Regions from separate parts of the Streptomyces sp. NBC_00012 genome, predicted to be linked through region 1. Evidence: predicted binding sites of a transcription regulator. Region 1 holds the regulator's gene; the other holds the start of a gene.
The links. The regulator HspR, encoded in region 1, represses chaperone genes until heat shock. The targets are predictions, from matches to a motif close to TTGAGNNNNNNNNNCTCAA.
Positions count from the first base shown of each region.

Region 2: the regulator HspR is predicted to act here: its motif matches at 1,807-1,825, upstream of lon (endopeptidase La).

Region 1 is NZ_CP108309.1:4,705,726-4,709,921, reverse strand. It holds gene OHA19_RS21725 (pyridoxamine 5'-phosphate oxidase family protein) at 1-20, shown strand, start outside; gene OHA19_RS21720 ((2Fe-2S)-binding protein) at 143-463, opposite strand; gene OHA19_RS21715 (hypothetical protein) at 460-777, opposite strand; gene OHA19_RS21710 (helix-turn-helix transcriptional regulator) at 906-1,892, shown strand; gene OHA19_RS21705 (heat shock protein transcriptional repressor HspR) at 2,001-2,447, opposite strand; gene dnaJ (molecular chaperone DnaJ) at 2,449-3,636, opposite strand; gene grpE (nucleotide exchange factor GrpE) at 3,730-4,196, opposite strand, start outside.
Region 2 is NZ_CP108309.1:2,958,019-2,962,214, forward strand. It holds gene lon (endopeptidase La) at 1-1,784, opposite strand, end outside; gene OHA19_RS13440 (AAA family ATPase) at 2,011-2,499, opposite strand; gene OHA19_RS13445 (bifunctional serine/threonine protein kinase/MFS transporter) at 2,648-4,196, shown strand, end outside.

The DNA.
Region 1 (4,196 bases):
GGGCGCTCGGCAGGGCCTGACCGGCCCGCGGGCCGGGGACCGTGCCCGGCCGGGAAAAGCACAACGGCGCCATCGTGTTCAGGTCACGATGGCGCCGTTGTGTGGGGGAGTGACTGAGCGACATGGAACGACGGGGGATCGCTCAGGCACTGCGGGGGGTGGCGGAAATGGTCTCTGGCTCGAACAGCTGGTGGTCCCGCCGGTCGAGGTTGACGAAGATCATGTCGTACCGGATCGCACAGCGAACGGGCTGCGGAGCTCCACGCGGCTTGCGGAGGCATCGGTAGGCACGTACTTCATCGTCTTCTTCACGTGCGACAACGATGGGGTCGCCGAACAGAGTGACCATCAACGAGTCGCCACAGTGGGGGATGGCAGTGACGAGATCGATGAAATGCCAGCCTGATCGGTAGGCCGTGGCCATCTCTCGCCGGAAGGTCCGGTCGTCCGGCGGGATGGTCATGCGCCTGTGCGGGCCGTGGCGGAGCCGGTACCGGTGGGCGAGACCCAGCCGATGTCGGACGACTTGGCAGGTGCGATCGTCCACCCGATGTCACCATTGGCAGCGGCCTGGACGGTCCACCCGATGTCGGACGACTTGGCAGGTGCGATCGTCCACCCGATGTCACCGTCGGCAGCGGCCTGGACGGTCCACCCGATGTCGCTGCCGGCGACACCGTCCTCGCTCCAGCCAATGTCGCTGCCGCCCAGCAGCCCGATGCCCAGGGCCGCGACGAACGAGACGGCAAGCGCCGAGCGATGCATTCGCTTATACATAGTCGGCTTCGTCCTCACTTGTGGATTCTTCTCCCCCGCACCTAAGACGATGTCCCACCTGGGCACGCGAACACCACCGCGTAGATGCATCATGTTCTTGCATGTTCAGGAACCTGGGGGGTGACGATATGACCACAAGCAACACAAAGCCGACACATTCTCATGGGATCACCGAACTGTGCGATGCGGGAGGACGTCTTTACGCCAGTGCTTTGCGTCTGGGACGCATCGCCCGTGCCGAAGTCGAGCCGGCGCCCTGCCTGATGGAGTTCGCGCTGCTGCATCCCGATCCGGACGACCCGGACTGGCTCCGGCCCGTGCCGCCGTCCACCGCCCTTGCCCAGCATCTGCATCCCATCGAGCGCGAGATCCTGGAACGGCGCCGGCACTCGGTCGAACTGACGGAGTCGTTCGAGCCATTCATGGACATCAGCACTCTGGGGCCGCCCAGCACCCACGCCATCACGGTGCTGGAGGGCGTGAACCGGATCAACGCCGCCCTCGATCTCGCCACCGCAGAGTGCCGCACCGAAGTGCTCACCGTCCAGCCCGGCGGAGGACGGATCGAGGACCGCCTCAGCAGGTCGCTGGAACGCGGTCTGTCCGTGGTCCACCGCGGTGTCAGCATCCGCACCCTCTACCAGCACACCGTGCGCCACAGCCCCAGCACACTCGCGTACGCGGAGCGCATGGCGGACGGCAACGTGGAGATCCGCACGCTGGAGGAGCTCATCGAGCGCCTGATCGTGTTCGACCGGACCGTGGCCTTCATCCCCGCCCAGGACGACCGCCAGGTCGCCCTGGAGCTGCGCCATCCCGGGCTGGTCGCGTACCTGGTCAACGTGTTCGAGCAGCTCTGGACGAGGGCGGCTCCGCTCCGCGAGGAGATCAAGTACGAACCGACCTCCCTGGGCATCAGCGGGGTGCAGCGCTCCATAGCCCAGCTCCTCGTGGAAGGCCACGTGGACGACTCCATCGCCCGCCGCCTCGGCATGAACGTCCGCACCTGCCGCGCCCACGTCGCCAAGCTCGCCGCCGCCCTCGGCAGCAACAGCCGGGCCCAGCTCGGCTATCTGATAGCGCGGTCGGGGATCCTGGAAGAGGAACAGAGCTGACGCGGCCCCGTCCGCCGCACACGGCACACGGCGAACCGCCCCGCACACACGACGAAGGGCCGGGGAGCCGACCCGTGAGTCGGCCACCCGGCCCCTGACTGCCCGCGCTCAGTCCTTCGGCCGCTTCGGCCGCCAGACCACCAGCGCGCTGGTCTGCTGCACGTCCTGGTACGGCACCAGATCGCGCCGGTACGAGGCGTGCACCTGGGCCTCGCGCTGCTGCATCGCCTGCGCCGCGCCGTCCACCGCCGCCGAGAGCTCGGCGACGCGCTGCTGGAGCGCGGCGACCTGGTTCTCCAGCTCGATGATGCGCTTGATACCGGCGAGGTTGATGCCCTCGTCCTGCGACAGCTGCTGCACGGTGCGCAACAGCTCGATGTCGCGGGCCGAGTAGCGCCTGCCGCGCCCGGCCGTGCGGTCGGGCGAGACGAGGCCGAGACGGTCGTACTGGCGCAGTGTCTGCGGGTGCAGGCCCGAGAGCTGGGCCGCGATCGAGATCACGTACACCGGGGATTCATCGGTCAGTTCGTACGGATTGCGTCGTCGGCCGTCCACCTCAAGCTCCCTTCGCTGCCTGGAACAGCTCCGCCCGCGGGTCCTGGCCCGCGGTCGCCTTCCGGTAGGCCTCCAGGGCGTCCCTGGCCTCGTTGCTGAGGTCGCCCGGCACCTTCACCTCGACGGTGACCAGCAGGTCGCCCCGGGTGCCGTCCTTGCGTACGGCGCCCTTGCCGCGGGCGCGCATCGTGCGCCCGTTGGGCGTGCCCGGGGGCAGCTTCAGCGTGACCGGCGGGCCGCCGAGCGTGGGCACCTTCACCTCGCCGCCGAGCGCCGCCTCCGTGAAGTCGACGGGCACGGTGACCGTGAGGTTGTCGCCCCTGCGGCCGAAGACCGGGTGGGCGTCGACGTGGACCACGACGTACAGATCGCCGGCCGGTCCACCGCGTTCGCCCGGACCGCCCTTGCCGCGCAGCCGGATCCGCTGGTTGTCCGAGACGCCCGCCGGAATCCTGACCTGCATGGTCTTGGAGGACTTGGCCCGTCCGCTGCCCTTGCAGACATCGCACGGGTCCTGGGCGATGAGGCCCCGGCCCTTGCAGTCCACGCAGGGGTCGGTGAGCGAGAAGCCGCCGCCGGTGCCGCGCGAGACCTGGCCGGTGCCGAGACAGGTCGGGCAGACCCTGGGGGTGCCGTTCTTGTCACCGGTGCCGGAACACGCCTTGCAGGGCGCCTGGCTGGACATCCGCAGCGGGACCGTGGCCCCCTCGACGGCCTCGGTGAAGCTGAGCGTCACCTCGGACTCGATGTCCTGGCCGCGACGCGGCTGCACCCGTGTCCCCGTGCCACCCCGGTTGAACAGGCCGCCGAAGACATCGCCCAGACCGCCGCCACCGCCGAAACCGCCGGCCGCGCCGCCCTGGCCCCCGCCCTGGGTGCCGCCGAAGAGGTCGCCCAGGTCGAAGTTGAAGTTGCCGCCCGCGCCGCCGGGGCCGGCCCGGAAGCCGCCGTTGCCGAAGAGGGCGCGTGCCTCGTCGTACTCCTTGCGCTTCTTGCTGTCACCGAGGACGTCGTTCGCCTCGGAGATCTCCTTGAAGCGCTCCTCGGCCTTGTCGTCGCCCTTGTTGGCGTCCGGGTGGAACTCGCGGGCGAGCTTCCGGTACGCCTTCTTGATCTCGGCGTCGGTGGCGTCCTTGGGGACGCCGAGGACCTTGTAGTAGTCCTTCTCGACGAAGTCCTTCGTGCTCATCGACGTCCCTCCTTCCGGACGATCGGCCGTGCGACCGGCCCGCTGGCCGGTCGCACGGCCGGGCGGTGTGCCGCGAGTTGGTCGGACGGAATGTCAGACCTCCTCGGTGCCACCGCTCTCCTCGTCGGTTGCCTTCTCTTCCTTCGTTGCGGCCGGTGTCGCACCCGGCTGGGGTTCGGCCACCGCCACCCGCGCGGGGCGGATGGTGCGCTCGCCGATCCGATACCCCGGCTGCAGGATCGCCACGCAGGTCGTCTCGGTGACGTCCGGCGCGTACGAGTGCATCAGGGCCTCGTGGATCGTCGGGTCGAAGGGCTCGCCCTCCTTGCCGAACTGCTGCAGGCCCAGCTTGGCGACGACCGTCTCGAGAGACTCGGCCACCGACTTGAACCCGCCCACGAGCTCGCCGTGATCCCGGGCCCGGCCGACGTCGTCGAGCACGGGCAGGAGCTCGGACAGGAGACCCGCGACTGCGATCTCCTTGACCGTGGCCCGGTCCCGCTCGACGCGGCGGCGATAGTTCTGGTACTCGGCCTGGAGCCGCTGGAGGTCGCCCGTGC
Region 2 (4,196 bases), 1.7 Mb from region 1:
TGCGGACGTCCGATCAGACCGCGCAGATCCGCTTCGGTGACCGTGAACGGCAGCTCCCGGTCGCCCAGTTCGTGCTGGGCCGCGACCTTGCGGAGCAGCCGGGCGACGGCCCGCTCCAGGTTGCGTACGCCTGCCTCGCGGGTGTACTCGCCGGCCAGCCTGCGCAGCGCGGACTCGTCGAGCGTCACCTCGTCCTTCTCCAGACCGGCCCGCTCCAGCTGGCGCGGGAGCAGGTGGTCCCGGGCGATGACGACCTTCTCGTCCTCGGTGTAGCCGTCGAGCCTGACCAGCTCCATGCGGTCGAGCAGGGCCTCCGGGATGGCTTCGAGCACATTGGCCGTGGCCAGGAAGACGACGTCGCTGAGGTCGAGCTCGACCTCCAGGTAGTGGTCGCGGAAGGTGTGGTTCTGCGCCGGGTCGAGGACTTCGAGGAGAGCGGCGGCCGGGTCGCCCCGGAAGTCGGAGCCGACCTTGTCGATCTCGTCGAGCAGGACGACCGGGTTCATCGAACCGGCCTCCTTGACGGCCCGCACGATACGTCCCGGCAGCGCACCCACGTACGTACGCCGGTGGCCCCTGATCTCCGCCTCGTCCCGCACACCGCCGAGGGCGACGCGGACGAACTTGCGGCCCATGGCGTGCGCGACGGACTCGCCGAGCGAGGTCTTGCCCACGCCCGGAGGCCCCACCAGCGCCAGCACGGCACCGCCGCGCCGCCCGCCGACCACGCCGAGCCCCCGGTCGGAGCGCCGCTTGCGGACGGCCAGGTACTCGGTGATGCGCTCCTTCACGTCCTGGAGCCCCGCGTGCTCGGCGTCGAGGATCTCCTGGGCGCCCCGGATGCCGTAGGCGTCCTCGGTCCGTTCGGTCCACGGCAGTTCGAGGACGGTGTCGAGCCAGGTCCGGATCCAGGAGCCCTCGGGGCTCTGGTCGGAGGAGCGCTCCAGCTTGTCGACCTCCTTGAGCGCGGCCTCGCGGACGTGCTCGGGAAGGTCGGCGGCCTCGACGCGGGCCCGGTAGTCGTCGGACTCGTCCTCCGGGTCGCCGTTGAGTTCGGAGAGCTCCTTGCGGACGGCTTCGAGCTGGCGCCGCAGCAGGAACTCGCGCTGCTGCTTGTCGACGCCCTCCTGGACGTCCTTGGCGATGGACTCGGCGACGTCCTGCTCGGCGAGGTGCTCGCCGAGCCACTGGATGGCGAGCTTCAGCCGGGCGACCGGGTCCGTGGTCTCCAGGAGCTGCACCTTCTGGGCGGTGGTGAGGAAGGGCGAGTAACCGGAATTGTCGGCGAGCGCGGAGATGTCCTCGATCTGCTGGACCCGGTCCACGACCTGCCAGGCGCCGCGCTTCTTCAGCCAGCTGGTGGCGAGCGCCTTGTACTCCTTGACCAGCTCGGCGGCGGCGCCGGGGAGCGGATCGGGAACGACCGCGTCGACCCGGGTCCCCTCCACCCACAGCGCTCCGCCCGGCCCGCTGGTCCCGGCCCCGATCCGCACCCGGCCCCGGCCGCGGATGAGCGCGCCCGGATCCCCGTCCGAAAGCCGTCCGACCTGCTCGACGGTGCCGATGACACCGGTGCCGGTGTACGTACCGTCGATCCGCGGCACAAGAAGCACCTCGGGCTTGCCGCCACCGGCACGGGCCGTGGCCTGTGCGGCCTCCACGGCGGCACGTACATCGGTGTCCGACAGGTCCAGAGGCACCACCATCCCGGGCAGCACGACCTCGTCGTCGAGCGGCAGCACGGGCAGGGCGAGCGGAGTGACCGCATTGGAATCGGTAGCCATGATCTCCCCTTCGGCAGTCAAGTTGAGCTATGCAGACTCAATGCTCGTGAGCCTTACATTGTTCCCCGGGGTGCGTTCGCTGTGAGCGATCGCGTGCTGCCGTCCTGCAATGGCGGATCTTGCGCAGCTCAGCTCCGAACTGCACATGATCTTGCACAGGCCGGCGTGACCTTGCACCGCCCGGAGCGCCCTGACTTGCCCTGCCCAAGCGCCCTGACCAGACGGGTCACTGCTCCACAGCTGCTGGAAACGGGTCGAACTCCGCCAGCTCTTCGGCCGTCGGCCGCTGGAAGTACCGGATCGCGTCATCGAGATGGTCCTGAGTGATGTGGAACGTGCCTCGCGGCAGGTTCCCGTTGCGCTCGGACAGCCGACGCCGCAGTTCATCCGGTGGCGGATCGAGCAAGCACAGCACGACCTGGGCCCCCAGAGCCCGAGCCTCGCTCCGGTAGTGATCGCGTTCCTCCCGGGACCACAGCCCCCAGTCGAGCACCACGTTGCCGCCCGTCTCAAGAACACGTACGGCGACGCGCCACTGCACCCGCTCGACCGGATCACGCATGGTGTCGAGCTCGTCACCGGAGAGGTGCGGATGAAGCTCATGCAGCCACTCGTCAGCCGTCAACCGAAGGGCCGACCACTCCCGCTCCAGGCGCCTGGCCCACGTCGTCTTGCCGGAGCCGGGCAACCCACAGGTGAGAAAGAGAATCGACACGGCCGCAACCCTACTCAGCGAGGGTGTCAGCAGCGATCGGGATTCGACGGCTTCGCGTGAATCTGCACGGAGGAAAGGGGCACGCACAGCATCGTCGATCTCATCCGTTTCCCCGCCTGCGCCAGCCGCCTCGGGCTAGATTCCTGGAGTGAACCCGCTGACCGCAGAAGACCCCACATACATAGGCCCCTACCGCCTCATCGCCCGCCTGGGCGCCGGCGGCATGGGCCTGGTCTATCTGGGCCGCTCCGAGATCGGCCGTACGGTCGCGGTCAAGGTCGTGCAGGCGGAGTACGCCGCACAGGCCGAGTTCCGCAAGCGCTTCGCCCGCGAGGTGGCGGCGGCCCGGCGCGTGGGCGGGAACTGGACGGCGGACGTCCTCGACGCCGACACCGAGGCCGAAGTGCCATGGGTGGCCACCCAGTACGTGCCCGGCCCGGACCTGACGACAGTCGTCGCCGAGGACTACGGCCCGCTGCCCGAGCACTCGGTCCGCGTCCTCGCCAACCGCCTCGCCCTCGCACTGCGGGCCGTGCACGAGGCGGGTCTGATCCACCGCGACCTCAAGCCGTCGAATGTGCTGGTGACCGTGGACGGGCCGCGGGTCATCGACTTCGGCATCGCACGCGCGATGGACAGCCTGACCGGCGACAGCCTGCACACCCGCACCGGCATGCTGATCGGCTCGCCCGGCTTCATGTCCCCCGAACAGGTCCGGGGACGTGAACTCACCCCCGCCAGCGATGTCTTCTGCCTCGGCGCCGTACTCGTGTACGCCGCCACCGGACGCCTTCTCTTCGGCGCCACCGACACCGGCCTGAACGCCCACCTCTTCCAGATCGCCGAGGACGACCCCGACCTGACCGGCGTACCGGAGTCCCTCGTCGACCTCGTACGCGCCTGCCTGGACAAGGATCCGGCCAGGCGGCCGACCCCGGCGCAGATCTCCGCCCGCACCGGCGGGGACGGCGGCGGCGTATGGCTGCCCGGTGAGGTGCTGGCACAACTCGGCCGCCGCACCGCCCAGTTACTGGACTACGTGCCAGCGGCGCGGGCCGAGGCGCCCGCCGCCGAGCCCGTGACGCAGACGGCCCCCGCCACCCCCTCCGCGGCACCCGCGTACACCCCGACGGCCCCCGCCCCGGCCGCCCCCGCCCCGGCACCCCGCCGCGGGTGGGGCCTGGCGGTGATCGCTCTGGCACAACTGGCGGTGCTGTTCGCAACGACGATCGGTGACTGGTACCACGTCTACGGCGAGTACTCGGTGATGTCCTACCCCTTCGCGGTCGCTTTCGTCGGGCTGTTATTGCCCGGCGGACATGTCGCGGACCGCGTGGGGCGCAGACGGGCGCTGGTCATCGGCCTGGCGGGCTTCGCGGCGGCCGGCCTGTTGTGCGCCGTGTCCGCCGTCTTCCCCGAGTCCTCCCGCATGGCGGCGATCATTCTGGGCCGCGTCCTGCAGGGCGGTTTCGGCGCACTCGTGACGGCGGCGGCGCTGGCCATGGTGGCCACCGGCTTCACCGAACCGAAAGAACGGATCAGAGCCTTCGGTCTCTACGCCTCGGTCAGTGTCTGCGGTCCGGTGCTCGGGCTGCTCGCGACCGAACCGCTGGGCCCGGGCCCGATGCTGGGCATCGGCGTCCTCCTCACCCTGATCGCCCTGGCCGGCATCCGCGTACTGCCGAACGACCGCCCGG